DNA from 2 places in the Pseudarthrobacter niigatensis genome. Region 2 is predicted to be linked to the other one. Evidence: riboswitches for the same ligand, from Rfam matches in the RefSeq annotation. Region 2 holds a riboswitch; the other holds the start of a gene.

Region 1 (14,720 bases), on a different contig from region 2:
AGCCCCGGCGGCCGGACGGGCCGCTGGTTTGGGCAGTGAGCTTCTGCTCCGCCCTCACGTTTTGGCCGAGATGGCTTCCTTTTCCAAAATAGTGGCGGAACGTATAGAACATGGGCTGCCAGGTTCGCACGTCCACCCGGGATGGATCGAGCGCCAGGTCATCGCGGACATGCACCTGCTGGACGCGCACCTGGACTGCGTGGAGGTCGTCCTCCAAGCACCACGAGTTGACCAGGGCCGCCTCGATGTGGACCGGGCATTGCGCAATGCGGTTGGGAGCGACCTCCACGCCAGGCATCGGGTCCCATCCTGCCAAGGCCCACTTGTCGTGCGCCGTGCGGTAGTCGCCGGCCTTCACTGCCGGGACCGGTTCGCTGCCGGTGGTCATGGAAATCCGTTCAATTGCGGGTGCCATGGAGTCCTCCGGCAAATTGAGCACCACTTCCTTGGTGCGGATCAGGTTGCGGTAGCCCTGATGATGGGAGCTGAGGCCCAGGACGTAGTGGTCCCCCAGCGACCAGGCAGAGGATATGGGCGTGATGTTGGTGGTGCCATCCGGGTTGCCGGTTGTCAGCAGGGCCACCAGGGAGCCGAAGTAGTGGACGCTGGGGGAGATGGTTGTGAACATGGGTCCATCGTTCCTGCCGGAAAGTTTGAGGACGGACAAACGATTCCCCGGGCAGGATGGATACATGACAGCGTATTGGGCGGAGGACCTTGCCATGATGGCCAAGGCCATGGGGGAACCGTCGCGGGCCCGGATCCTGGTCGCCCTCATGGATGCCCGCGCCTGGACAGCGACGGAACTTGCGGGCTGCGCGGGGATCAGCAAAGGCACAGCCACCACGCATTTGAACCACCTCGTTGATGTAGGCCTGCTGGACGAAGTGCGCCAGGGCCGGCACCGGTATGTGCGGCTGAAGAACCAAGGTGTTGCGGATGCAGTGGAAGCACTGGTCCGTCTCAGTCCTTCGTCGGGGCCGGAGTTTCCCTCGACGTACCGCGGGCGCAGGCATCAGCATGAACTGCAGCGCGCCCGAACCTGCTACCAGCATCTGGCCGGGGTATTGGGTGTCAACCTGTGTGTCCTGTGGCAGAGTGAGGGATTCATCTCCTCCGGCTGGGAACTAACCGCGCAGGGTTTTGCCTGGGCGGAATCGATTGGCTTGCGCCTGCCGACCAAGCCGCCACGCCCGCTCGTGCGGCCCTGCCTTGACTGGACCGAGCGCTTAGACCATGCGGCCGGCTTGCTGCCGGATCTTTTCACCGGGCACGCACTGTCGTCCGGGTGGCTCAAGCGCGGATCGCATCCCCGCTCCGTTGTCCTGACCGAACTGGGAGCCGGGCAGCTTGCCGGCTTTGGACTGGCCGATGCGCTTGGAGCGGGCATCGGCGCTGATTTATGATGTGCGTTAACACTTTTCAGTTGCTTGGAGACCATGCATCTTGCTCCCCCCACAACAGCCTTTGAGCGCAACCGACCAGGTCCAGAACCTCATCCTGGAAAGCGCTGATTTCGAGGACTTCCTTAATGAACTGGCTCGCTTCTCCGCGCACCAGATGGCAGGCGACGGCGACGATGCCCTGTGCGGCATCACACTGCTCCGCGACCGCAAGGCAGCCACCATTGGCTGGAGCAGCGAGACTGCGCGGGAAGTGGATGAAATCCAGTACTCCCTGGCCCAGGGTCCCTGCCTGACCGCGGCAAAGGAAGAGCGCGAAGTCCACGTCCCCGACCTTTTGCAGGAGGACCGCTGGGGTCCGGACTACGCGTCTGCGGTTGCCTCCCACGGATTGCGCTCGGTGCTTTCCCTGCCGTTCAACCTGCAGGGGGAGGCCAAGGCCGCACTGAACCTCTACTCCGACGCCCCGCACAAGTTTGACGGCCCCGCCGCGGACAGGGCACGGGACTTCACCCGGGAGATCTCCGAAGCCCTGCGGCTCGCTGTCAGGTTCTCGCTGCACGCCGACAGTGCATCCAATCTCCGGGCCACGCTGGAATCGCGGACCATCATCGACATCGCCATCGGCATCGTCATGGCGCAGAACCGGTGCAGCCAGGAAGCCGCCGTCGAAATCCTTACCGAGGCGTCCAGCAACAGCAATACCAAACTTCGGGACATCGCCAAGTCGCTGGTGGATTCGGTGGGCGGCTCCGGTGCGCGTACCCACTACCAGGAGCCCGGCAAAGTCAGCCAGGGTCCGCGGGCCTGAGCGGCAGGTTGTGCCGTGGCCCCGGGGAGGGTTAGGCTTGCGGAGGTTGAGCCGTCGGCCATAGAACCTCTTTTGGAGTACCTATGGACCGCGCGCTAGACGCACTCGTTAACCTCGATGTCCCGGCGGACATCGTCCGGATTGAAGTCCGGGGAGCCCTTCACCACGAATCCCGTGCTGAACTGGTCCACATCATCCGCCGTGTCCGGAGGATGGGCATCCGCTGCCGCATCTGCGTCGACCTCTCACAGGCGGAACTTGTCGAATCCTCCGCCCTGGCCGGGCTGCGCTGTGACCTGAACGCCATGGACACCAAGCTCCTGCTGGGCGTCCCGTCCGCCGGGGTGTCCCTTCAGCTCACGCCGGCGGCCCACGACTGGGCGCCAGGTGAAGCGTCCAGCCGGCGCCCGCTCCTCATGGACGACGACGTCAGGGAGCTTTTTCCCGGCGGCGACTTCGCAGGCGAATTCCCCCAACTGCCGGTGATGTGGATCGAAGAGCTGTACGGGCGTCCGCTGACCGAATACACAGACCAGGAACTCCTGCTCGCCAGCGACTCCGCCTTTGCCCTGCTGGACAACCCGGAGGCACCCGACGGCGCCGACCTGCTGGGCCGCTACAACGACATCGGGCTGGAAATCCTTCGCCGCCAGCAGGAACCGCGGGCACCCTTCCCGGCTACCGAAGGCCAGGCCGCCAGCTGACCCCGGCGTCACCGAACGTTTACACGCGTTCATTGCGGTGCCGCGTTTCGCTGGGCTTACGGTAGGACTGTGCCGTATGAGGGGGAGGTCCATCCGCAGAGCCGGCGTGGGGTCTCCGACGCCCGGCTGCTGGCCGAAGCCGCTGCCCTAAAACGCTTCTCACGGCGTTCATTCCTTGCCGGGGCCGGCGCGTCCGGACTGCTGGCCGCCGACATGCTGGTGACCCGTGAGGTGCAGTCTCAGCGCCGGACCACCCGGATCCTGTCCGTTGCCGATGACTTCGCCGACGCCTATTACCCGGACGCCTGCTGGTTCCTGTTCCCCGGGTACAAAACCAGCTGGGAAGAGGCGCAATGGATCCTGAACGCGCTCCGGGGGGCCCTGAACAAGCGTGCCCGGCTCGCCGCCGTCGGATATTCCAACCTGGGCCTCGACGTCACCGAAGTCGTCCGCGCGATCGCTGAGTACGTCGCGGTGGAAAAGATCACCAAGCTGTTCTTCTACGGCCACAGCTTCGGCGGCATGCTGGCCACCCAGGTGGCCGCCCGGCTCCTTGCCGTGGCAGGCATCCAGGTGCAGTTCATCCTCCTGGACTCCAGCCCGTACAGCGCCCACGACGTCCTGGACCAAAGCTGGTTCGACGGCGTGGTGTTCCTCTACGAGAGCGGCGTCAGGTTTCCCTCGACCCTCCGCGGCGGGTATGAACTGGGGGAGCGGATCATCCACAAGGACGAACGGAGCTGGCGGCAGATCCTTAACCAGACACTGGAGCAGCTCTCACCGATCGCCCCGTCCAACGTGCTGGTCCAGACGGAGTCCGCCTACATCTACCACTTCGAGGGAAGGCAGTTCGCCGGGCAGCTCGGCACCGCCAAAATGGCCTACCTGGGCAACCCGAAGGACGCCACCGTGGACTACGAGACGGCGTCCGAAACCTGGGCCGTGGTGTACAAGGACAACATGGTCTCAAGCAACCTCCAGACCACCGGGGCGGTACCCGCCCACGCCAGCCCGGGCTGGAACCCGCAGGTCTACCGGCCCCTGGTCACGGGACTCCTGGACGAGTACTTCCCGCTGCCCCGGGGCGGATCCAGGGTCAGCATCTTCTAGTCCTAGATCTGGTTCTTCAGGTCCGCCACGGAGTTGAGCACCTGGTTGGGCCGGAACGGGTACGCGGCGATGTCGTCCTTGTGCGTGATGCCGCTGAGGACAAGGACGGTGTGCAGGCCGGCCTCCATGCCGGCAATGATGTCCGTGTCCATCCGGTCACCGATCATGGCGGTGGTCTCTGAGTGTGCGTCGATCTGGTTCATCGCAGACCGGAACATCATGGGGTTCGGCTTGCCCACAATGTACGGTTCGCGGCCGGTGGCCTTGGTAATCAGGGCCGCGATGGCACCCGTCGCCGGCATGGGACCGTCCTTGGAAGGGCCGGTTGCGTCCGGGTTGGTGGCAATGAACCGGGCACCGGCGAGGATCAGGCGGATGGCCATGGTGATGGCCTCGAAGGAGTACGTGCGCGTCTCGCCAAGCACCACGAAGTCCGGGTTCTGGTCGGTGAGGATGAAGCCGGCCTCATGCAGCGCCGTCGTGAGCCCCGCCTCACCGATCGTGTAGGCGCGGTTGCCGGACTCTGAGCCCCGCACCTGGTCCTTGAGGAACTGCGCCGTGGCCAGCGCCGAAGTCCAGATGTTTTCCTCCGGAATTTCCAGGCCGGAGGAACGCAGGCGGGCGGCAAGGTCGCGCGGGGTGAAGATGGAGTTGTTGGTCAGCACCAGGAACCGCTTGGACGTATCCACCCAGCGCTGGATCAGCTCGGCCGCGCCGGGAATGGGCTGGTTTTCGTGCACCAGGACGCCATCCATGTCCGTCAGCCAGCACTCGATCTCCTGGCCGCTGCGGTACACCGAAGGGTTGCCTGTTACCTCGTCTGCTTCTGCCATGCCTGCCTCCGCCTGTGATAGTTGCCCGAAGAGTCCAGTCTAGTGTTGAAGGGTGAACCAAATGCCCGGCATGACAGACGAACCCGACCACCAGCCCGGGGAGGCCGAACCCGCAAAGGCGGAGGTCGGCGTCGGGCCCTGGGAGGGGGAACTGCCCGAAGGCGACCATTGGGACCCCGACCTCCTGGCCGACGGTGACAGGCGCAATGTGCTGGACAAATACCGCTACTGGAAGCATGAGGCGATCGTGGCGGAGCTGGATTCGCGGCGGCACAACTTCCACGTGGCCATCGAAAACTGGCAGCACGACCTCAACATCGGAACAGTGGTGCGCACCGCCAACGCCTTCCTCGCCAAAGAGGTGCACATCATCGGACGACGGCGGTGGAACCGGCGCGGAGCCATGGTCACCGACCGCTACCAGCACGTCCGCCACCACCCCACGGTGGAGGATTTCGTCCAGTGGGCGCAGGGGGAGGGGCTCGCGATCATCGGCATCGACATTTTCCCGGACTCTGTGCCCCTGGAGACCTACGAGCTGCCGCGCGACTGCGTGCTGGTGTTCGGGCAGGAGGGCCCGGGCCTGACCCCGGAAGTCCATCAGGCCGCTGCCGCCACCCTTTCCATCGAGCAGTTCGGCTCCACCCGTTCGATCAACGCCGCATCCGCCGCGGCCATCGCCATGCACGCCTGGATCCGCCGGCACGTCTTCAACCAGCGCGTGTGAGTATTACCAACCCGTGACCCGAAACACCCGGGCCGCCGGGGAATGGCTAGGATGGTGCCAAGCCGTAAGCGGTCTACTTGAGGGTCATCCACCCACAGACGAAACTCAGCAGAGGAGCCAGCATGCCCATTGCAACCCCAGAGATCTACGCCGAGATGATCGACCGCGCGAAGGCGGGCGGATTTGCCTTCCCCGCCGTCAACGTCACGTCCTCGCAGACGCTGAACGCAGCGCTCCGCGGCTTCGCCGAGGCAGAGTCCGACGGCATCGTGCAGGTTTCCACCGGCGGTGCCGCCTACTGGTCCGGCGCCTCCACCAAGGACATGGTTGCCGGTTCCCTGGGCTTCGCTGCCTTCGCCCGCGAAGTGGCCAAGAACTACGGTGTGAACATCGCCCTGCACACGGACCACTGCCCCAAGGACAAGCTGGACGGCTTTGTCCTGCCGCTGCTGGAAGCCTCCGAGGCCGAGGTCAAGGCCGGCCGGAACCCGCTCTTCAACTCGCACATGTGGGACGGTTCCGCCGAGACCCTGCAGGAGAACCTGAAGATCGCCCGCGACCTGCTGGCCCGCACCGCCGCCGCCAAGATGATCCTCGAGGTGGAGATCGGCACTGTCGGCGGCGAGGAAGACGGCGTCGAGAACGCCATCAACGACAAGCTCTACACCACGGTCGAGGACGCCCTCGCCACCATCGACGCCCTGGGCGCCGGCGAAAACGGCCGCTACATCACCGCCCTGACCTTCGGCAACGTCCACGGCGTCTACAAGCCCGGCGGCGTCAAGCTGCGCCCGGAGATCCTCAAGGACATCCAGGCCCAGGTGGGTGCCAAGATCGGCAAGGACAACCCGTTCGACCTCGTGTTCCACGGCGGCTCCGGCTCCTCCGACCAGGAAATCGCCGACGCCGTTTCCTACGGCGTGATCAAGATGAACATCGACACCGACACCCAGTACGCCTACACCCGTCCGGTCGCGGACCACATGTTCAAGAACTACGACGGTGTCCTGAAGGTCGACGGCGAAGTGGGCAACAAGAAGACCTACGACCCCCGCGTCTGGGGCGCCTCCGCCGAAGCCGGCCTGGCAGCCCGCGTGGTGGAAGCCACCAAGCAGCTCGGTTCGGCCGGAAAGACCTTCTAGATGTCGGACGAGTTCCGCCGCAACCTGATGGGGCCGGAGCCCACGCTCCTGCCTGCCGAAACCGAGGTGAACGGGCAGCTGGAGGCCGGGCACGAGGCCCTGGACCTGGTGGAAAGGCACCCCACGTCCTCACTGTTGTGGGCGATCCTGGCCGAGGAAGCGTGGGCCGAGGGGCGCACCATCGACTCCTACGCCTACGCCCGGGTGGGCTACCACCGCGGACTGGACGCGCTTCGCCGCAACGGGTGGCGCGGCGTAGGCCCCATCCCGTGGGAGCACGAGCCGAACCGTGGATTCCTGCGTGCCCTCTACTCCCTGGGCCGGGCGTCCTCCGCCATCGGCGAGGCCGACGAGCCGGAGCGGATCGAAAAGTTCCTCAACGACTCGGACCCCACAGCGAAGGCAGCCATCGAGGCGAAGTAGCAAGCTTGGATTAAAGCGCGACGACGGGTGGTTACCTTTCCTGGAAAGGTAACCACCCGTCGTCGTTCGTTCGTTTATGGCTTGGCGATGCCTGTGCGGGCCATGGCATCGGCGTAGGCCGCGCGCATGTCCTCGAGGTATTCCTCCTGGCGCGCCGGGGAACCGGCGAAGGCGCGGCCGCTCAGCGACCGGACCTTGTAGGTCTTCAGGCCGCGGCGCCAGAGCAGGGGCACCTCCGTCTTCAGCAGGAGGTTGGCCAGGCGGTTGGCTTCAGTGCCGTGCGCCACGATCACGGAGGCGCGGGGGACCAGGGCGAGGAACTTCAGCAGCGGCTTCAGGCCAGCCTGGATCTGGTCCGGAGTGAACTTGCCGTTGACTTCGCCGGGGATGTGCCAGGGGTGGACGTTCCACGGCATCACGAACTCGGGGCGCAGCCCCAGCTTCCACTGGAGCCCCAGCATTCGGGTCGCGGCGTCCTGGTCCCCGGCAGTGATGAAGCCGGACGGGTCCGCCTCGCCGATGTTGGAGAACAGACTGATGATGCGGCATTCCTCAACGTCGTGCATCGGGTCCACATAGGGCACCACGGTTCCGGGCTTGGCCTCCTGCAGGGAATCACACAGTTCATTGACGGCGGCAACGCTGGGTTCGTAGCGGCGGCTCATGAGCTGTTCGTGGAATGTTTCTGGGGCCAGGGCTGTCATGAAGTGCTGGTTCTCCTGCGGGGATTGATATTGCTTCCACCGGTGAAAATGGGCGCGCGGCGGCGCGGATCATCAACGGCGGTTAGTTGGGGTGGGCCGATTCCTGGTCGGCCTCTGCCAGTTTACCAAGCCCGGGGAAACGAAACGCCGGCCGCCCCTTCCGGTGATGGAAGGCACAGCCGGCGCAGCGGTACGACGGACTACCAGAGGCGGCTGGTGGCGCGGCGAGCACCCTCGCCGAGGGCCTCCAGCTTGGCGAAGGCGATCTGTGGGTGCACCCTGCCGCCCAGGCCGCAGTCGGTGGAGGCAATGACATTTTCGCGGCCCACGACGTCGGCAAAGCGGACAATGCGGTCAGCCACCAGGTCGGGGTGTTCCACCACGTTGGTGGCATGCGACACGACGCCCGGGATGATGACCTTGCCCTCGGGGAGCTTGGTGTCCTCCCATACACGCCATTCGTGTTCGTGGCGGACGTTGGCTGCCTCGAAGGAGTATGCGCCCGCGTTGACCTGCAGCACCGAGCCGATGATGTCGGCGAAAGGGATGTCCGTGGTGTGCGGGCCGTGCCAGGAACCCCAGCAGACATGCAGCCGGATCTGTTCCTGGGGCAGGTCCCGGAGGGCCCAGTTGGTGGCCTCGACGCGCAGCTGGATGAACTTCAGGTAGTCCTCCAGGCTGGGCTCGGGATTGATCTGGTCCCAGCTCTCGGCCAGGGACGGATCGTCGAGCTGCACGGTGAGGCCGGCGTCGACGATGGCCTTGTATTCCTCCCGCATGGCATCGGCACAGGCGTAGACAAGTTCCTCATCGGACTTGTAGTACTCGTTGGCCACGCGGGCACACGAGCCGGGAGAGAGGGATGCCACGAAGCCGTCCGACAACCCGGCGGCGGCGAGGCCGGTCTTCAGGTTCTTGATGTCCGATGCCACCAGGTCCTGGCCCGTGTAGGTCAGGGGTCCGGCGATCTTGGGCTGGGTCACGCTCTTGCGGTGGGACAGGATGCCCGAGGACGGGTCGTTGTAGGCCTCGTTGAACGCCTGCCGGTCGCGCCTGTCGGGGAAGGAGGTCAGGACAATGTTGCCGGGGGAGGAGCGGTGCACCTGGGCATCGGCCCAGCGGTCCACATTGGTTGGCTCCAGGCCGCCCAGCCGTGCGAAGGAGTAGTTCCACCAGGCGCCATAGTCCACGGAGTTGGCCATCGTGTGCCCGTATTCGCCGTCGTTGGGAATGTCGATCCCGAGGTCCTTCTGGCGCCGGACCACGTCCACCACGGAGGTTTCCAGGAGGTCCAGGAATTCAGGGGTGACGCCGTCGGTTTCCTTGGCGGCATTGGCCGCGATGAGTTCCGGGGTGCGGGGCAACGATCCGGCGTGGGTGACGCGGATGTGGTCGGTGTTCAGGGGCATGCTGGAATCTTCCTTTCCATCGGTCCTGGCAGTAGCACCTTCGGTCCGGCAGGAATCCTGCTGGACCGTGGTTGCTGCGGCGTCATCGAGCCAGGTCTCTCGGCCGCTCCGGATGGTTCACTCTCACTAAATCGGGAGACCCACCTTGGGGCAAGTCCGTGCCGCTTTATGTCGCGGCCCGCTGCCCGGCTGCTTCCCTGCCCTTGCCCGGCGGGCAGCAGCATACTTACAGACTTTGTCCAGCTTGTTGACAGGTTTCGTTAAGCTTGGTTGGGTGAGGTCACATGCCACCGCCGCAACGGAGCTGGCCGGTGGCGCCCCGATGCACTCGAAAGAGGTAACGCACTGTGAAGAAATCCCTGGCAAATTTCAGGACCCTCGCCGCCTCCGGAGCCCTGGCGCTGGCCGTCGTCGCAGGTCCCGCCCCGCTGGCACACGCTGTGGGCGAAGGCCCCAATTACGACGGCAACGGCCAGATCACCACCTCCAAGCTCGCCACGTACGAACAGATGGTCTCGTTCCTGAAGGACCAGGACGCCCGCCAGCCGGCAATGGAGCTGGAGGTCATCGGGCAAACGGTCAAGGGGCGCGACATCCACCTGGTCAAGTACATTTCGGACCCCGCCAAGCCCACCATTCTGTACCTGACCCAGCAGCACGGCAACGAGCAGCTCACCACCGAGGGCGCCATGGAGTTCATCAAGCACCTGGGGGCCGGTAAATCCGCTGACATCCTCAAAGGCGTGAACATCCTGGTGGTGCCCATGCTCAATGCGGACGGGGCCATGGGGGACGTGAACTTCTCCCTGGAAAACTACCTTGCCAAGGGGGACCGCAACCTCACCCGCTACAACGCCGAGGGCGTGGACCTGAACCGCGACCATGTGGCCAAGGTCCAGCCGGAGACCCAGGCGCTGCACAACAAGGTCATGCGCAAGTACCGGATCGACTACATGATCGACCTGCACCACCAGGGCACCCGGGCCGAGCGTGACGGCAAGCTGGTATCCGGCTCCATCCTGTACCCCACCACCCCCAACGCCGACCCCGCCGTCGTCGAAAAATCAAAGCAGCTTGGCGCCGTGGTCTTCAACAACGTCGACTCCACCGGCTGGGGACACCTGGGCAAGTACCAGGGCGGCAGCGCCGAAACCATCAGCCGAAACGGCATCTCCGTGGAGTACGGCATCGCCACCCTGCTCTTCGAGATGCGCGGCATGTCGGACCACTACCTGGACGGCTATGCTCTCGGGCAGCGCAGCAACGGCTACCTGATCAAGCAGACTGTCACCACGCTGACCTCCACGGCCGCAGCCATCGCGGACGGGTCCATTGCCGACGCCGACACCTCCTTCTGGAACACACTCGCCGAACAGACGTCCCGCCCCGCCGGGGAGGCTGAGGACGAATAGGCGGCACCGCCCGCCGCGGCCTTTTGGCAGAAACGGCCGCGGCGGGCCACAACAGTGGACGAAGTGCCCTATCGGCTAAACTTGGGTGGTAAGAGCCCCGGAACTCTTGCTTCGCTGCGCCGTGCTGCGGCTGTGCGAAGGCCGGTCTGTTCGGGGCATTCTCATGAACGGCGCTGCATCGGCCTGCCACCTGGTGGCCGGGCCCGGGCAGCCCGAACGAATGGGGGAGGATCCCATGCCAGCAATTGTGATCGTAGGAGCCCAGTGGGGCGACGAAGGAAAAGGCAAGGCCACCGACCTGCTGGGCGGCCGTGTTGACTACGTCGTCAAGCCCAACGGCGGCAACAACGCCGGGCACACCGTCGTCGTAGGCGGTGAAAAGTACGAACTCAAGCTTCTGCCGGCCGGCATTCTCAGCCCCAACGCCGTTCCCATCATCGGCAACGGCTGCGTGGTGAACCTGGAGGCCCTCTTCCAGGAAATCGACGGACTCCAGGCGCGTGGCGCCGACACCTCAAAGCTGCGGGTCTCCGCCAACGCCCACCTGGTGGCGCCGTACCACCAGGTGCTGGACAAGGTAACTGAACGCTTCCTGGGCAGCCGGGCCATTGGCACCACCGGCCGCGGCATCGGCCCTGCCTACATGGACAAGGTTGCCCGGCTGGGCATCCGCGTCCAGGATGTCTTTGACGAATCGATCCTCCGCCAGAAGGTGGAAGGCTCGCTGCGGCAGAAGAACGAACTCCTGGTCAAGGTCTACAACCGCCGCGGTGTGGTGGTGGACGAGATCGTGGAGTACTTCCTGTCCTTCGCCGAGCGGCTCCGCCCGCTGGTCATCGACAGCACCCTGGTCCTGAACTCCGCGCTGGATGAGGGCAAGGTAGTCCTGATGGAGGGCGGCCAGGCAACCTTCCTGGACGTGGACCACGGCACCTACCCGTTCGTGACCTCCTCCAACCCCACCGCCGGCGGTGCCTCCGTGGGCTCCGGCATCGGCCCTACCCGGATCTCCCGCTCCATCGGCATCATCAAGGCCTACACCACCCGCGTTGGTGCCGGCCCATTCCCCACGGAACTCTTCGATGAGATGGGCATGTACCTGCAGAAGACCGGCGGCGAATTTGGCGTCAACACCGGACGCCCGCGCCGCTGTGGCTGGTACGATGCGGTCCTGGCGCGGCACGCCTCCCGCGTAAACGGCTTCACTGACTACTTCGTCACCAAGCTGGACGTGCTCACCGGCATCGAGCAGATTCCGGTATGTGTCGCCTACGACGTGGACGGTGTCCGGCACGACGAAATGCCCATGACGCAGACCGAGTTCCACCACGCGAAGCCCATCTTCGAGTACTTCGACGGCTGGACCGAGGACATCACCGGAGCCCGGACGCTGGCAGACCTGCCGGAGAACGCGCGCAACTACGTGCTGGCCCTGGAAAAGCTTTCCGGAACCCGGTTCTCCGCCATCGGCGTTGGCCCGGACCGGGACCAGACCATCGTGGTGAACGACCTCATCAAGGACTAGATTTTGTGGGCCCACGCCCGCGGGTTCCCTGGCCGCGTTTGCGGGGCTGGGGAGCGGGTGGGGACTACGACGGCGGCAGGCCACCTTCGCAGGTGGCCTGCCGCTTGTTTTTGGCAGCCGGAAAGCGAATTTACACAGGCTTAACGCGCACGGTCTTGTGAGGCTTCCGGTGCCGCCGCCAGACTCGTCTGTACCACCTGGTGCCCAAGGAAGGATCGTCATGGCCGGAAAATTTGAAGCATTCATCGACGCTGATTCGTTCTTCAGGTTCCGGCTCCTGGCTCCGGACGGGGCCGTGATCGCCGTCTCGGGCCCGTTCGAGGACAAAGCCGCCGTGGTGGCCGGGATAGCCGCGGTTCGCGAATGTGCCGGAACCGGCCTGGTCACCGATCTCTGTCCCGCGGGGGCCGTCTCCCGTTCCGCGCCTGTACCCGCTGCAGCTGCTGCCGCCATCCCGGTGGAGCTGCCCGCCGCCGTCGTACCTGTATGCAGCGAGGAGCGCACGCCCGCCCTGGCGCACGCCTTCGTGCCGGCAGTGGCACCCCGCCGGCACGCCATTGTGCCCCGGTGGACCAGGACAGCTACCCGCTGAAAATGATTTCCAACTTTTTTTGAAGAAGGCGTAACCCTCCGGGCGGCCGGAGCGATTACCTCTATGAAGCGCCGGTCTGGAACCTGTCCCCCATCACGTTCCAGACCGGCTCTTTTGTCTTTCCGCAAGGGTGGCTGCCAGGCTGCGCCCGTCGCTGGCCGCGGGCCGTGGCGCTTCTGGCTGCGCGGTTACTGGAGGGTAGACTAGGCGCAGCGTTCCGGATGTACTGAACGCTTGCCTTGCCACCGCCCTTCTTGACGGAAAGCACCACGTCAGTGACCGATGCACAGACAGACGAGGCTCCGGACCGGCCAGAGTCCGGGACCGCTGCCTTCAGCCTGGTCTATAAGGCGTATGCATCACAGGTTCTGGGCTATCTCACGGCCCGGGGAGTCGAGGATCCGGAGGCCGCCATGCAGGAAGTGTTCCTGTCCGTGTTGCCACGGCTCGGTACCGTGCGCGGAGGGGAGTCCGGGCTGCGGACCTTCATCTTCTCTGTTGCCCACGCCCGGATGGTGGATGACCACCGCCGCCAGAGCCGTACTCCGGCCAAGCTGCCCTTCGAGCCCGAGCTGGACCGGCGCGAGGACATGTCGGCGGAGAAGGAAGCACTGCAGCGCATCGCACCCCGGGAAGTCCTCAGGATGTTGGACGGGCTGCCCCGGGACCAGCGGGACGTCCTGTCGCTGCGCCTGGTGGGTGGCCTCACGGTGGAACAGACGGCGGAGACCATGGAAAAGAGCGCTGGTTCGGTCAAGCAGCTTCAGCGGCGCGCATTGCTGAAACTCCGGGAACTTGCCGCAGTGAAGGAGTACCTCGCGCCATGACGCCTGCCCCGGATGACCTTGCCGCCCTCGTCGATGACATGCTGCTGGATGTCGGCTTCGAACAGGACGCGGACCTTCGCGGCGCCCTCCATTCGCTGGGTGCCCTCGCGTCCCTTCCCACGCCCGAGCCCACCGGGGAGCTCGCTGCACTGCTCACGGCTGCCGGGCCCGCCCGGGGGGAGGACCCCGTACCTGCCGGCGCACTCGATGCCGCAGGCAGGCAGCCTGGAGAACGCGAAGCTGACCAGGACGATGGACCGCCCGCCGATGAGCTGGCGCGCCGCCGCCGTCGCAGGCACCGCCCCACCACGCTGGGGCTGGTGCTGGTGGCCGGCATGGGGCTGGGAGTTGGCGGGGTAGCCGCCAGCTCGGCACCTCCCGGGAACAGCCCCGTGGAGCAGCTGCTGGCGGATTTGTCGCCCTGGAACAGTTCGGTGGGCGAGCCGTCGGCCGCCGGCTACGGCTACCGTGCTCCCAGGGTGGCTTCCGATGGGGAACTTGCCGCCGCCGGCCCGGAGGCGGCGGCGGGCGGGGCCACCGACGCGGCCAACCTCGCCTCCCGCCTCCTGCCCGACCAGGCCGGAGCTTCCCGGCACACAGGGCATGCGCACACTGGCACGCCGCTCTGCGCCGGTCCCGTCAAGCACGAAGCAGCCGGCGGGATGTGTCTGCCTGCGGGGGCAGGGCCTGCCACGCAGGGCAACGGAGCTGGCCGCGGCACGGAGAACCAAGGAACTGCGGCGGAAGAGCCGGCAGGACCGGCCGCCGCGAACCAGGGGAAGGCGGGCACACCCGCGCCGGATAATGCGCCCGCAGCGGCGGGTGCGGCTGGCGGGCCAGCGAAACCCACTGCCGGAGTGGTCCAGGGCCAGGCAGGTTCCCAGGGCACGGGGCAGGGAAACGGCCCCCGGCCCACGTCTCCGGCGAAATAGCCAAAACACGGCAACAGCGGGCCCGTTAAACGGACCCGCTGTTGTTTTCTTCAGCGGCGGTCAGGCGATGACCTGGCGTTTGGAGGAAATCACGCCGGTATCGAAACCGGCCAGATGGAGGCCGCCGTGGAAGCGCGCGTGCTCGATCTTCACGCAGCGGTCCATC
Region 2 (14,720 bases):
TTTCCAAGGGCCAGGCTGCGATCATCGGCGTCGGCGCCCTTGACTACCCCGCAGAATTCCAGGGCGCCAGCGAAAAGATCATCGCCCAGAACGCCATCAGCAAGGTCCTGACCCTCACCTCGACCTACGACCACCGCGTCATCCAGGGTGCCGGCAGCGGCGAGTTCCTCAAGCTGGTCCACCAGCTGCTGCTGGGCGCGCAGAACTTCTACGACGAGATCTTCGAAGCCCTCCGGATTCCCTACGAGCCCGTCCGCTGGAGCCCCGACCTGCAGGTGGATCCCGCCGACGAGATCAACAAGGTGGCCCGGATCCAGCAGCTGATCCACTCGTTCCGCGTGCGCGGCCACCTCATGGCGGACACCGATCCGCTGGAGTACGTCCAGCGCAAGCACCCGGACCTCGACGTCCTCACCTACGGTCTTACCCTCTGGGACCTGGACCGCGAATGGCCCACCGGCGGGTTCGGCGGCAAGCCGATGCTGAAGTTCCGCGACATCCTTGGTGTCCTGCGTGATGCCTACTGCCGCACCACGGGCATCGAGTACATGCACATCCAGGAGCCTGCCGAGCGCAAGTGGTTCCAGGACCAGCTGGAGCACGCCTACTCCAAGCCCAGCCGCGAGGAACAGCTGCGGATCGTCTCCAAGCTGAACGCAGCGGAGGCCTTTGAGACCTTCCTGCAGACCAAGTTCGTGGGCCAGAAGCGCTTCTCCCTCGAAGGCGGCGAGTCCCTGATCCCGCTGCTGGACGCCATCCTGTCCGACGCAGCCGACGACGGCCTGGACGAGGTCGCGATCGGCATGGCCCACCGCGGCCGCCTCAACGTCCTGACGAACATCGCCGGCAAGACCTACGCCCAGGTGTTCCGCGAATTCGAGGGCACCCAGGATCCGCGCTCCGTGCAGGGCTCGGGCGACGTCAAGTACCACCTGGGCACCGAAGGCACCTTCACCTCGGACAACGGCAAGGAAACCAAGGTCTACCTCGCCGCCAACCCGTCACACCTTGAAGCAGTGGACTCCGTCCTCGAAGGCATTGTCCGCGCCAAGCAGGACCGGCTGGACCAGGGCGAATCGTTCCCGGTCCTGCCCATCATGGTCCACGGCGACGCCGCCTTCGCCGGCCAGGGAGTTGTGGCTGAAACCCTCAACCTGTCCCAGCTCCGCGGCTACCGCACGGGTGGAACCATCCACATCGTGGTCAACAACCAGGTGGGCTTCACCACCGCCCCGTCGTCGTCGCGGTCCTCCACGTACTCCACGGACGTGGCCAAGATGATCCAGGCGCCGGTCTTCCACGTGAACGGCGATGACCCCGAGGCTGTTGTCCGCATCGGACAGCTGGCCTACGAATTCCGGCAGCGCTTCCACAAGGACGTTGTCATCGACATGGTGTGCTACCGCCGCCGCGGCCACAACGAGGGCGACGACCCCTCGATGACCCAGCCGCTGATGTACAACCTGATCGAAGCCAAGCGCTCCGTCCGCAAGCTGTACACCGAGTCCCTCATCGGTCGCGGCGACATCACCGAGGAAGAAGCCGAGCAGCTGCTGCGCGACTACCAGGAACGGCTGGAGCGTGTCTTTGCCGAGACGCACGCTGCGCAGACGTCTCCGATCCCGATTGTCACCGCAGACTCCGCCGCTGTGTCCGATATCGAACGGCCCAAGGCCCAGCAGTCCGATTCCAGCGTCAGCGCTCCGGCCTCGACGGCCATCAGCGCCGAGACCCTGGCCCGGATCGGCAAGGCACACGTCGAGATTCCCGACGGTTTCACGGTCCACCCGAAGCTGAAGCAGCTGCTGGATAAGCGCGAACAGATGTCCCGCGAGGGCGGCATCGACTGGGGCTTCGGCGAGATCGCGGCCTTCGGTTCGCTGATCATGGAAGGCGTCCCCGTGCGCCTCGCCGGCCAGGACTCACGGCGCGGCACCTTCGTGCAGCGCCACGCCGTCTTCCACGACCGCGCCAACGGCAAGGAATGGCTGCCCCTGGGCAACCTTTCGGACGACCAGGCCAAGCTGTGGATCTACGACTCGCTGCTGTCCGAATACGCCGCCATGGGCTTCGAATACGGCTACTCCGTGGAACGCCCCGACGCCCTGGTCCTCTGGGAGGCCCAGTTCGGTGACTTCGTCAACGGCGCCCAGACCATCATTGACGAATTCATTTCATCCGCCGAACAGAAGTGGGGACAGCGTTCCTCGCTGGTCCTGATGCTCCCCCATGGCTATGAAGGCCAGGGCCCGGACCACTCCTCGGCAAGGATCGAGCGGTTCCTGCAGCTGTGTGCCGAGGACAACATGATCGTGGCCAACCCGACCACTGCGGCCTCGCACTTCCACCTGCTGCGCCGCCAGGCGTACAGCCGTCCGCGCAAGCCGCTGATCATCTTCACGCCCAAGCAGCTCCTCCGCCTGAAGGCAGCCGCTTCCTCCGTGGAGGACTTCACCACCGGCACGTTCCGGCCCGTCATCGGTGACCATGAGCAGCTGCCGGCCACCGCCGTCGAACGCGTGCTCCTGGTCTCCGGCCGCCTGTACTACGATCTGCTGTCCACCCGGCAGAAGACCGGTGACAAGACCACTGCGATCGTCCGCGTGGAGCAGCTTTACCCGCTGCCGCAGGCCGAGATCGAAGCGGAGCTTGCCAAGTACCCCAACGCCGAGGTGGTGTGGGCCCAGGATGAGCCCGCCAACCAGGGACCCTGGCCGTTCATGGGGCTGCACCTGCCCGAAGCCCTGGACCGGCGCGTGCGCCTGGTGTCGCGGCCGGCCTCGGCCTCCACGGCAGCCGGTTCCATGAAGCGGCACGCCGCAGAGCAGGATGTCCTGCTGAAGCAGGCGTTTGCCCGGAAGTAGGCAGTAAGGCTGCCCGGCCGGAGTCGAAATACCAGACTCCGGCCGGGCAGTTCTGTTTAATGGACTGACAGCGCCTCCCCGAGCCTCCGCAAGGCGGCGGCAACGATGGCAGCGGCCGTATCGAAGTAACCCGTACCGAAGTAAAGAGGAACGCGTGGAAGACAGGAAGCTGCGGATCGCAGCTGTAGGAGACGAACTGCTGGCCGGACTGGGCGATCCCCGGGCCCTTGGCTGGCTGGGCCGCGTGCTGGCCCGCACTCCCCAGGACGGCATGCTCCTGGAAAGCTACGCCCTCCCCTGCCCGCAGGAAGGTACTGAAGGTTTGGCCGCACGGTGGCTGGACGAGGCCGGGAGGCGCTTCAGCCCGCAGGCGGAGAACCGGCTGGTGATCGGCCTCTCGGGGCGCGACATCGAGTTCGGCCTCTCCACCGCGAGGAGCCGCCTGAACCTGGCCAACATCCTGGACTCGGCTTCCCAGAACCGTATCGAGGTGTTCGTTGTGGGTCCTCCCCCAACACTCGACCCCGCGCAGAACCGGCGGCTGGATGAACTGAACACGGCCTTCGCGGATGTGACCACGCGCCGCAAGCACCTCTACGTCGACACCTTCTCCCCGCTGCTCAACCACGAACAGTGGCGCCAGGACCTGGCGGCAAACGGAGGCACGCCCGGCCAGGCCGGGTATGGGCTCATGGCCTGGCTGGTGCTGCACCGCGGCTGGTTCCAGTGGCTGGGGATGGACGCCCCCCAGTAGCCTTTCGGGACCTGTTTTGACCCTTCCGCCCGGCGGCGTTACGTTGGAGGATCAACGCGATATATCGCTTCTTTGGAGGGGACCATGCCCGGAGGGAACTGGACCGTCACAGGCCCGCAGAGCATTGACGTCGACGCCGTGACGTCGCTGAAGCTGGGCCTGGTCAGGGGCAGCTTCACCATCACCGAACACGATGACCCATCGGTCCGTCTCCAATTCTCGGAGGTCCATGGCGACCCCGTAGCGGTGTCCCTGAACGGCGGGCGGCTGGAAGTGCGGCATCAACTTCACGGCGCCCAGGGCTGGTTCAAGAACCTCATGGAGACTGTCAACCACAACAGCGACAATGCCGCGGCCGTCACTGTGGCAATTCCCCGTGGAGTGGAGGTGGAGGCCGGGACTGTGAGCGGCGAGGGCCTGGCGTCCGGCATTTCTGCCCACGTCCGGCTCAACACCGTGTCCGGCGCGGTCACGGCGGAGGACACCTCCGGAGAACTTCAGGTCAATACCGTCAGCGGCCAGGTGTCAGTCAGGAACCACCGGGGCGTCCTGACCGCCAAGAGCATCTCCGGCGAGGTCACCGCCTCCGGCCATTTCACGCACGTGCGCACCAATACCGTCAGCGGGCACCTTAACTTCAACCTGCTCGGTTACACCCAGGATTTTGGCTCCAATTCCGTGTCCGGAGACCTGACCATAACCCTGCCTGCCGACGTGGGGGTTGACATCGTGGCGAAGTCCGCAGGCGGAGCGGTCATCCTGGACGGCAGCCAATGCCTCCCCACCAACGGCAAAGTGGAGACCATTGCAGGCCCTGACATGCAACTGATGCTCGTCAGGACCAATTCGCTGTCCGGCAAAACCACCATCATCCACGCTCCCGGCCCCGTTGGCGCCGAGGGGGACGCGGAACGCTGAGGCTGCGCCGCGCACCCCACCCTGCCCGGGCAGTCTCGATGAATACGGCCAAGCGGCCCGGCCGCAGGTCATCCGAAGTTTCCCGGTTCGCGGGCCGCCGGATCATGTGGGAGACTGGAGGGCAGCTCTTTTGAGTACAACATTAAGGAGGCCAGCTATGAGCAAGCGTGCACGCAAGCGTCGTGACCGTAAGCGTGGCGGCGCGAACCACGGGAAGCGCCCCAACACCTAGGCACATGCCAGGAACTACGGTTCAAGCAAAGGACCCCGCAAGCCAGTCGGCTTCCGGGGTCCTTTGCTGTTTGCGGCCCTGGCGGGCAGGGGGCGCCGGTACTACGCCTCGACGGGACGGATGGCGTGTATCCGGTCCAGGATGGCGTTCTTCAGGTTGTCCGGAGCGGACTCCTTGCAGGAACGCTTGACCATGTTGCGGATGACGCATTCGAGATCGTACTGCTCCGTGCATTCAGGGCAGTCATCGAGGTGGTTCTTGATTTCGGTAATATCTTCGCGGGTCAGTGCCCCGTCGAGGTACTCATAGATGCGTTGCATCCGGGTATCGTCGCAGTCGCCCAATCCCTGGCAGTCGCTCATTTCCTGTTCTCCTGTGCTTTGCTTCCTGCCGCATCCGACGCATCAGCGGCCGTTTTAAATCCCCGCTCGGCGGCGTATTCCGCGAGCATGTCCCGCAACATTCGGCGGCCGCGGTGGAGCCGGGACATCACGGTGCCGATGGGCGTATTCATGATGTCTGATATTTCCTTGTAGGCGAAGCCCTCCACGTCAGCGAAGTAAACCGCCAGCCGGAACTCCTCCGGAATGTCCTGGAGCGCCCGCTTGACGTCCGAATCCGGAAGGTGGTCCAGTGCTTCTGCCTCAGCCGAACGTAGTCCGCTCGACGTGTGCGACTCCGCCCGGGCCAGCTGCCAGTCCTCGATGGTGTCCGAATTTGACTGCAGCGGCTCGCGCTGCCGCTTGCGGTACAGGTTGATGTACGTGTTGGTCAGGATCCGGTAGAGCCACGCCTTGAGGTTGGTGCCCGGCTTGTACTGGTGGAAGGCCGAGAAAGCCTTGGTGTAGGCCTCCTGGACCAGGTCCTCCGCGTCCGACGGGTTCCGCGCCATCCGCATCGCCGCAGAGTAGAGCTGGTCCACGTACTGCATGGCGTCCCGCTCAAAGCGCAGGCGGCGCTGTTCCACTGTCTCCGCGGCAACGTCCAGCGTGCTGTCCTCGGCGTCCGCTGCTGCGGCCGGTGGTTCGGTTGCTGCCTGCCCGGCGGGGAGCGGCGCTGCGCCTGCCCTGCCGTTCACTTCGCCGGGGGACGCCTCATACATGGCCGCGATGGCCGGATCCAGGGTACTCATTGCCTTCAAGTCTACTGTCAGGCGCCCCGCCGGGGGCATGCCGTACTCCGGCGAATCGGCGGCAAGCTTGTCCACTTCCACCGGTCCTGCCTGCCTGGTTCCGTCCAACACCTTCCGCAAGGCCCAACTCCGCTCTGTATCGGGTGATTGATCGCCAGGGCCCACGTCGCGGACCCAGTCGACATAACCGCCTCCCGCGGGCAAATATTCCCCAAAAGTGCAAGACTAGGACCGACTCCGCCGCTTGCCGCGGCTCGTCCATCCAGGAGGAAATCCATGCCCTTTGTCCGCACTCTCGCCAGGCCCATGCTCGCCTCCAGTTTCATCCTTGCCGGACTGGACAAGCTCAAGAACTCCGACGACACCGCCCAGCAGCTCTCGCCGCTGCTGCGCAAGGCTGCAGCCTCGCTTCCCTTCCAGACGAACGAGAAGACCCTGGCCCGCGTCATCGGCGGTACCCAGGTGGGCGCCGGCGTCCTGTTCGGCCTTGGCAAGTTTTCCCGGCTCTCGGCCGGCCTGCTCACCGTCGTTTCCCTCCTGAACACCTTCGTGGAATGGCGGAGCGCGGACATCAGCAGCAAGGAAGGGCGCGAGAACCGCCGGAACCAGCTGCTCAAGAACGTCTCCCTGAGCGGGGGTGCCCTGCTCGCCTCCGTGGACACGGCAGGCAAGCCCGGACTGGCCTGGCGCGCCGAGCACCTTGCCGCCGACGCGCGACGGAACGCCTCGCACCTGGCCGCCGACGCCCGCAGGACCACCACCAAGAAGCTGAACAAGGCGGACAAGGCTGTACGCCGCGCCGTCGAACACGCCGCGGGAGCCTAGGCACGAATGACCGCAGCAGCTGCTACCCGGGAATCCGGAACGCCTGTCCAGTACTGGGCCGCGCCTTTTGCGGCCCGGCCCGTCAATGCAACCGTGACGGTGCCCGGATCGAAGTCCCTGACCAACAGGTACCTGGTCCTGGCCGCCCTGGCGGACGGACCATCGCGCCTTCGGGCTCCCCTGCACTCCAGGGACTCCGCGCTGATGATCGATGCACTGAGGCAGCTCGGCGCCACCATCAGCGAAGTGCCCGGCGACGGCGCCTTTGGTCCTGACCTGGAAGTTGTTCCGATCCCGGCGTCAGCGGCGCCATCCACCACCAGGATCGACTGCGGGCTGGCCGGCACCGTCATGCGGTTCGTCCCACCACTTGCGGCGCTCCGCAGCGGAGCCACCGTGTTCGACGGTGATCCGCACGCCCGGAAGCGTCCCATGGGTACCATCATCGAAGCCCTCAAAGCCTTGGGCGTCGCGGTTTCCGCCGAGGACGGGAGCACGCCGTCGTCCCTTCCCTTCGTGGTGGAAGGGACCGGCGCGGTCCGGGGCGGCCACCTGGTGATCGATGCCAGCGCCTCGTCGCAGTTCGTCTCCGCCCTCCTGCTGGTGGGAGCAAGGTTCGACGACGGCCTGCACCTTGAGCACGTCGGGAAACCGGTGCCAAGCCTGGACCACATCAACATGACGGTGGCTGTCCTCCGCGGCGCCGGCGTCTCCGTGGACGATTCGGTCCCCAACCACTGGGTGGTGGCCCCGGGACCCATCCAGGCCTTCGACCAAAGAATCGAACAGGACCTCTCCAACGCTGGGCCGTTCCTGGCAGCGGCCCTGGCATCGCAGGGCACCGTCCGCATCCCCAACTGGCCCACGGAAACGCAGCAGGTGGGCGACCTCTGGCGCGGCATCCTCACCCGGATGGGAGCCACGGTCACCCTGGAGGACGGACTCCTGACCGTCACCGGCGGCCCAGAAATCAAGGGCGGCGACTTCGCCGACACCAGTGAACTGGCTCCTACGGTCGCGGCACTCTGTGCCCTTGCCACGGGGCCTTCCCGGCTCAGCGGAATCGCCCACCTTCGCGGGCACGAAACTGACCGGCTCGCCGCCCTGGTCACCGAGATCAACCGGCTCGGCGGCGACGCCGAGGAAACCAGCGACGGCCTGGTCATCCGGCCAGCCCCGTTGCACGCCGGCGTCGTCCACAGCTACGCCGACCACCGCATGGCCACTGCCGGGGCAATCCTGGGCCTCTCGGTAAGCGGCGTCCAGGTGGAGGACATCGCCACTACCGCCAAGACCATGCCCGACTTCCCGCAGCTGTGGGCCGGCATGCTGGCCCAGGCTGCTCCCGAGGTACCGCGGCCGGAAGAGCGTGGCAGTGGCGCGGAGCACTGACTCCTGGGACGAATCCGACGTCCGGATCCGCCCCAGCAAGAAAGGTTCCCGTCCCCGCACCAAAGACCGGCCCAGCCATGACGACGCCGTTACCGGGCGGATCATTACGGTTGACCGCGGCCGGTACACGGCAGTGGTGGGCGAGGACTCGGACAACGAGCGCGTCGTCATCGCAGCGCGTGCCCGTGAACTCCGCCGGTCACCTGTCGTTGCGGGAGACTTCGTCTCGCTCGTGGGGGACGTGTCAGGCGCGCCGGACACGCTGGCCCGCCTGGTGAAAATCCAGGACCGCCACACCCTCCTGCGCAGGAGCGCCGACGATACCGACCCCGTGGAGCGGGCCGTGGTGGCCAACGCGGACCAGCTGGTCATCGTCGTGGCGGCTGCCAACCCGGAACCCCGCACCGGATTCATCGACCGCGCCCTGGTGGCTGCCTACGACGCCGGGATCGAGCCGATCCTGCTGGTCACCAAGGCCGACGTCAAGGACCCCGCCGAGCTCCTCTCCAATTACACGCACCTGGACTTCCCGGTGATCATCAGCAAGACCGCCGACGCACAGGCTTCCGGGATCGACGCACGCTCTGACGACGGCCTCTCCGCCCGGCTGGACAGCACTGCGGTGGCGGCCCTCCGCGCCCACCTCGACGGCAGGGTCACCGTGATGCTGGGGCACTCCGGCGTGGGCAAGTCAACCATGGTGAACGCGCTGACCGGTGCCGAGCGGGCCACCGGCGGCGTCAACGCCGTAACCGGACGTGGCCGCCACACGTCGTCGTCGGCCCTGGCCCTGCGCCTGGCTGACGCGCCGGCCGGAAGCTGGATCATTGACACCCCCGGTATCCGTTCCTTCGGACTGGCCCATGTGGACCCGGACCGGATCCTGCGCTCCTTCCCGGACCTCTCCCCCGGCATCGAAAACTGTGAACGCGGGTGCAAGCACACGGCAAACGCGGTGAACTGCGGCCTCGACGACTGGGTGGCAGGCGGGCACGCAGGTCCCACCGGCCCGGCACGCCTGGCGTCGCTCCGGCGCCTGCTCGGCACGGATCCGCGCATGGAAGCACAGGAAACCAAGGAGCTCGGCAGCGTCAACTGACGCGTTCTCCCGGCAGAAGCGTCCGCAGACGGTAGTTTGTAACCATGATCCAACCCGCTTCGAGCTACAACGATGACCTGCGCCTGGCCCATGTCCTGGCCGACTCCGTGGATGACCAGACCATGAGCCGCTTCAAGGCCCTGGACCTCCACGTTGAGACCAAGCCGGACCTGACGCCCGTCACCGACGCCGACAAGGCAGCCGAGGAAGCCATCCGCGGCCAGCTCTCCCGCTCCCGTCCCCGCGATGCCGTCCTGGGCGAGGAGTTCGGCAGCACCGGGCACGGTTCACGGCGCTGGATCATCGATCCCATTGACGGGACCAAGAACTTTGTCAGGGGCGTCCCGGTCTGGGCCACCCTGATCGCCCTGGTGGACGAAGGCGAACCCGTGGTGGGCGTGGTCAGCGCCCCGGCCCTCGGCAAGCGCTGGTGGGCGGCAAAGGGCATGGGCGCCTACATGGGCAGGTCCTTGGCAGCTGCCACCCGGCTGCGCGTCTCCAACGTGTCCAGCCTCTCCGACGCCTCCCTCTCCTACTCCAGCCTGAGCGGCTGGAAGGAACGCGGCAACCTCGACGATTTCCTCGGGCTGACCGAGGACGTCTGGCGGACCCGGGCATACGGCGATTTCTGGTCGTACTGCATGGTGGCAGAGGGCTCCGTGGACATCGCCTGCGAACCGGAACTCAACCTCTACGACATGGCTGCGCTGGTGCCAATCGTGGTCGAGGCCGGGGGCCGGTTCACCTCCCTCGAGGGCGAGGACGGACCGTTCGGCGGGAACGCGCTGGCCACCAACTCGATCCTGCACTCCGAGGTCCTGCACCGTCTCAACCCTTACCTGGACGATCTGCTGTAACTGCCACGGTTTGCCCGCTTGGGCGAATATTGCGACGCCGGACACCTTCAGAAGGAGGTGTCCGGCGTCGTTTATTCGATATTGCGTAATAAAGCCCTTAACAATTGGCCCGGCTTCCAGCCTGGCCGCCCCATGTCCTACGCTTTTATGCAGGTCACGAGTGCCAGCGCAAAACCCCGGTTTGCTGGCCGGCAACCCTCCATTCGCGGCGGGGTGCCCCGGGTGACGACCAGGCCGGTCCGGAGTGGATGCGGCAAGCGCGGATTCCGTACGCCGGAGTCCTGTACACAAGTGAGGTCTCTGTGACAACTGCCACCGTCTCCCCCAAACCCGTCACCGAATCCGCCGTTGCTGCCGAACGCCGTGCCGCCGCCGGCCGCCCGCTCGCTGCAGTCACCGGGGCCGAAATCCAAGCACCACTGATAACCGGCGGCCACGTGCGGTACGCCAACCTTGATTACGGGGCATCGGCCCCTGCACTCTCCGTGGTGTCCGCTTACCTCAACGAGATCCTGCCCTACTACGCCAGCGTCCACCGCGGCGCCGGGTACGCCTCCCAGATCAGCACCTCCGTGTACGAGAACGCACGCAGCATCGTCCGGGACTTCGTGGGCGGCCGGCCGGACGATTCGGTCATCTTCACCCGGAACACCACCGATTCGCTGAACCTCCTGGCGGGCTGCCTGCCCCGGACGGACGGACGGCCCGCCGGTGACGTCCTCTACCTGGACATCGAACACCACGCCAACCTCCTGCCGTGGCAGGGCGTCCCGCACCGCAGCATCGTTGCCGCGGACACCATCGCCGGCACCCTTGACGCGGTCCGCGCCGAACTCGAACAGGGCGGCGTCAGCCTCCTGGCCGTCACCGGCGCCTCCAACGTCACCGGCGAGATCCTCCCCATCCGGGCCCTGGCCGCGCTGGCCCACCAGCACGGCGCCCGGATCGTGGTGGACGCGGCCCAGCTCGCGCCGCACCGCCGGGTGGACATCAGCGCGGACGACGTCGACTACCTCGCCTTTTCCGGCCACAAGCTGTACGCGCCGTTCGGCGCAGGCGTCCTGGTAGGCCGGCCTGACTGGCTGGATTCCGGCGTCCCGCACCTCGCCGGCGGCGGGGCGGTCAAGGAAGCACGGCTCGACGGCGTCAGCTGGGCCACCGGGCCGGCCCGCCACGAAGGAGGCTCGCCGAACGTCCTCGGCGCCGCCACCCTGGCACGCGCCACGCAGGTCATCGCCGAACTCGACCAGGACAGGTGGCATGCGCACGAGTCCGCGATCCGCTCCTTCCTGGTGGAGGGCCTCCAGGGCATCGACGGCGTCACCGTCCACCAGATCTTCAAGGACACCAATCCGGAAACGGACACCATCGGCGTGGTCAACTTCTCCGTCGAGGGCTACGACGCAGGGCTGGTGGCCGCCTACCTTTCCGCAGAGCACGGCGTGGGCCTGCGGGACGGACGCTTCTGCGCCCATCCCCTGCTGAAGCGCCTGGGCCTGCCGTCCGGCTCCCTCCGGGCGAGTTTCGGCGTGGGCTCGCGGCTGGAAGATGCTGAACGCCTCCTTGCCGGTATCCGGGCTTTGCGCAGCAACGGACTCGGGTGGGACTACGTGGTGGACGCAGGCCGCTGGGTGCCCGCCAACGACTTCCGCACCTACCCGCACTGGGCACCCAATACCCCCGGGACGGCCGGCGCGGCCCCCTGCCTCGACGACTAGCGGGGTAACGGCGGCTGCCTGCCGGCACCGGCCATGCGGTAAATTCGAAGGACATCCGCAGGCAGCACCGGAAGGAGGCCACGCGTGGTTCGGGGTGGCCCCAGGCTTGATCACGGCCGGCGCACGGAGCTCGGGCAGAGCTTCCAGGACGGCGGCCGCCACTACCAGCGCGTCCGCCCCGGCTATCCGGCGGAATCCGCACGGTGGCTGGTGCCTGCCGGGGCCCGTGACGCCCTGGACGTCGGGGCGGGTACCGGTAAATTCACCGCCTTGCTGCTGGCCATGGGACTGGATGTCACCGCCGTCGATCCTTCTGCGGACATGCTTGCCCAGCTGAAGACCCACTGCCCGGCCGCCACGGCTGCGGCGGGGACGGCCGAGGCCACAGGCCTTCGGGATGCGGCCTTCGACGTGGTCACCGTTGCCCAGGCGTGGCACTGGTGCGATCCCCTCGCTGCGAGCACCGAACTGGCCCGCGTCCTGCGCCCGCACGGAACCCTGGGCCTGGTCTGGAACCAGCTGGACACCTCTGTCCCCTGGGTGCACCGGCTCTCCCGGATCATGCACGCCGGCGACGTCTACCGGCCCGGCCACAAGCCCGTCGTCGGGCCCGAATTCCACGGGCTTGAGGGGCATGTGACGCACTGGCAGGACCGGGTGACCACCAGTGACCTGATGGAGCTCACCAAATCGCGCAGCTACTACCTGCGGGCCGGTGAGTCGACGCGGGCGAAGGTCCTTGCCAACCTGGACTGGTACCTGCACGAACACCTGCCCCATGCTCCGGGGCAGGAACTCGACCTCCCCTACCTGACGCTGGCCTGGCGCGCCGCCAAGGCCTGATCCGGGGCCGCCCCTGCCGGACCGGCCAAACCGGTAGGCTTGGACCTGTGAAGACCAGCGCGCCCTCCTCCTCGATCGAGGACTACGTCAAGGTCATCTATTCATTCACTGAATGGCAGGACAAGCCCATCACGTCCTCCCAGCTGGCACAGCGGCTGGGCGTGGCGAATTCCTCTGTGTCGGAGATGGTCCGCAAGCTGAAGGACCAGGGGCTGGTGGACCACAAGCCCTACAGCGCAGTCACCCTGACCGATTCCGGCCTGCGCCTGGCCCTGTCAATGGTCCGGCGCCACCGGCTCATCGAGACCTACCTCGTCCAGCGTCTTGGCTACAGCTGGGACGAGGTCCACGATGAAGCCGAACAGCTGGAGCACGCGGTCTCGGATACGTTCATCGAACGCGTCGCCGCCAAACTCGGAAACCCGGAACGGGACCCCCACGGCGATCCCATTCCCACCGCGGACGGCCAGGTGCTGATGCCCAGCGCCCATCTCCTCGCCGGGCTGGACCAGGGGCACAGCGGAAAAATCACCCGTATCAGCGATGACAATCCTGAGCTCCTGCGGTATCTCGCCGCGCAGGACATCGATCTCGACGCCGAGGTTGAGGTGCTGGGTCGGCGCCCGTTCGGTGGTGCACTGATGGTGCGCATCGCCGGCCCCGGCGGCACCCGCGACTTCGACCTTGCGGATGAGATCGCCTCGGCGTTGTGGGTCTCCACCGAAACGCCCCACCCCGGCTGCATCCTGGGAAGCTGAATCACCGGCGCACGCCGATTTGGCCGCCTCCCGTATCGTGGAACGTGATGATCAGCAGACGCGACGCAGCAATAACCCTGGATGTTCCCCTTGAGATGGCGCAGCGCCATGGCCTGCCGAAGTGGATGTCCGAGGCCGAGCTCCGCAGCATCCTGGACAATCCCCCGCCCTGGCTGGTGCAGTCACGGGCCAACCGCACCGGCAAACGGCCCGTCTGGGTGCACCTTGAGTGCGCCGTGTGCGGGTACGAGGAGGCTGCCCGGCCCAAGAAGTGGTGGCCGGACTTCACCTACGTGGTGTGCGGCCACCACGCGCCGTCCGAGGTTCCCGCCGTGCGTCCCGGGTGCGTGCGCAGCGAGTACGACGGCGTGGGGACGCGTTTCGTAGGCATCGCTGACGTGGAAGCCCCCCAGGTCAGCCCCTAGCCTTTCGTATGTGCCTGCCCATGGTGCCGGCCCGCCGTCGGCCGTTATCCAGCCCCGTTGGCCGTCATTTCCTCCGGAACCGCCGTCAGGTGGCGTTCTGCGCCATCGCGCAGCACGGCAAGGTTGAGCGGCTGGCCGATGGCATCGGCGAACAGCAGGCGCTGCAGGCTTTCGGCGTTGCTGACCGGGCGGCCCCCGGCCGTGACGATGACGTCCCCTGCCGACAGGCCTGCCTTGTCTGCAGGCGACCCGGGCAGTACCTCTACGACGCGGAGCCCTTCACGCAGCCCGGTGCGGATCACGGCGCTGGATCCGAGCTGCATCGGGGTACTCACCAGGCCCAGGTACGCGCGGCGCACCCTTCCGTCTGACAACAGCGCGGAGATGATCCTGCGGGTGGTCGCGTTGATCGGAATTGCCAGTCCCAGGCCGGCTCCGGCCACTGCGGTGTTGATGCCCACGATCCTGGCGTGAGTATCCGCCAAGGCACCGCCGGAGTTGCCGGGGTTCAGTGCCGCATCGGTCTGGATGACGTCCTCGATGACCCGCCGGTTACCGCCCGACCAGACTGGAATGGCCCTGCCCAGCCCGCTGACCACCCCCGCGGTCACCGAACCGGCCAAGCCCAGCGGGTTGCCCACGGCCACCACCAGCTGCCCGACCCGGAGGGATTCCGCCGCGCCGAACACGGCGGGCCGGATTCGCGGCCGCGAACCGTGCACCACCGCAAGGTCGGACAAGGGGTCCGCGCCAACGAGTTCCAGCTCCATCCTGCTGCCGTCGCCGAAGACCGCGAAGCCGTGCCGGGTGCCGGCCACCACGTGGGAATTGGTGAGCAGGTAGCCGTCCTCGGTGAAGAGGACGGCCGAACCTGCTCCCACCCGGGCCCGGCCATTGCGGCGC

Evidence for each region. A riboswitch is a leader RNA that binds a small molecule or an ion and turns the genes downstream of it on or off. The one in region 2 is predicted to bind S-adenosylmethionine.
Region 1: it holds a riboswitch for S-adenosylmethionine, as region 2 does, so the genes downstream of both, J2T23_RS12285 (cobalamin-independent methionine synthase II family protein) here and J2T23_RS04350 (aminotransferase class V-fold PLP-dependent enzyme) in region 2, are expected to answer to the same signal.

Annotation. Positions count from the first base shown of each region.
Region 1 is NZ_JAUSTB010000007.1:87,790-102,509, forward strand. Features, by position in the region: gene J2T23_RS12235 (flavin reductase family protein) at 1-628, opposite strand, end outside; gene pyrE (orotate phosphoribosyltransferase) at 1-2, shown strand, start outside; gene J2T23_RS12240 (ArsR/SmtB family transcription factor) at 723-1,406, shown strand; gene J2T23_RS12245 (GAF and ANTAR domain-containing protein) at 1,468-2,214, shown strand; gene J2T23_RS12250 (hypothetical protein) at 2,298-2,918, shown strand; gene J2T23_RS12255 (alpha/beta fold hydrolase) at 2,988-4,028, shown strand; gene J2T23_RS12260 (HAD-IIA family hydrolase) at 4,031-4,861, opposite strand; gene J2T23_RS12265 (TrmH family RNA methyltransferase) at 4,932-5,588, shown strand; gene fbaA (class II fructose-bisphosphate aldolase) at 5,711-6,730, shown strand; gene J2T23_RS12275 (DUF3151 domain-containing protein) at 6,731-7,153, shown strand; gene J2T23_RS12280 (uracil-DNA glycosylase family protein) at 7,228-7,857, opposite strand; gene J2T23_RS12285 (cobalamin-independent methionine synthase II family protein) at 8,058-9,266, opposite strand; SAM riboswitch class I at 9,280-9,385, opposite strand; gene J2T23_RS12290 (M14 family zinc carboxypeptidase) at 9,614-10,678, shown strand; gene J2T23_RS12295 (adenylosuccinate synthase) at 10,914-12,203, shown strand; gene J2T23_RS12300 (YegP family protein) at 12,424-12,795, shown strand; gene J2T23_RS12305 (RNA polymerase sigma factor) at 13,071-13,622, shown strand; gene J2T23_RS12310 (hypothetical protein) at 13,619-14,554, shown strand; gene J2T23_RS12315 (CoA-binding protein) at 14,615-14,720, opposite strand, start outside.
Region 2 is NZ_JAUSTB010000002.1:273,887-288,606, reverse strand. Features, by position in the region: gene J2T23_RS04395 (multifunctional oxoglutarate decarboxylase/oxoglutarate dehydrogenase thiamine pyrophosphate-binding subunit/dihydrolipoyllysine-residue succinyltransferase subunit) at 1-2,864, shown strand, start outside; gene J2T23_RS04390 (GDSL-type esterase/lipase family protein) at 3,019-3,618, shown strand; gene J2T23_RS04385 (DUF4097 family beta strand repeat-containing protein) at 3,703-4,536, shown strand; gene J2T23_RS19865 (50S ribosomal protein bL37) at 4,694-4,768, shown strand; gene rsrA (mycothiol system anti-sigma-R factor) at 4,870-5,130, opposite strand; gene J2T23_RS04375 (sigma-70 family RNA polymerase sigma factor) at 5,127-5,939, opposite strand; gene J2T23_RS04370 (DoxX family protein) at 6,177-6,725, shown strand; gene aroA (3-phosphoshikimate 1-carboxyvinyltransferase) at 6,732-8,117, shown strand; gene rsgA (ribosome small subunit-dependent GTPase A) at 8,101-9,216, shown strand; gene hisN (histidinol-phosphatase) at 9,261-10,073, shown strand; SAM riboswitch class IV at 10,226-10,339, shown strand; gene J2T23_RS04350 (aminotransferase class V-fold PLP-dependent enzyme) at 10,376-11,791, shown strand; gene J2T23_RS04345 (class I SAM-dependent methyltransferase) at 11,876-12,634, shown strand; gene J2T23_RS04340 (metal-dependent transcriptional regulator) at 12,682-13,392, shown strand; gene J2T23_RS04335 (hypothetical protein) at 13,440-13,817, shown strand; gene J2T23_RS04330 (S1C family serine protease) at 13,862-14,720, opposite strand, start outside.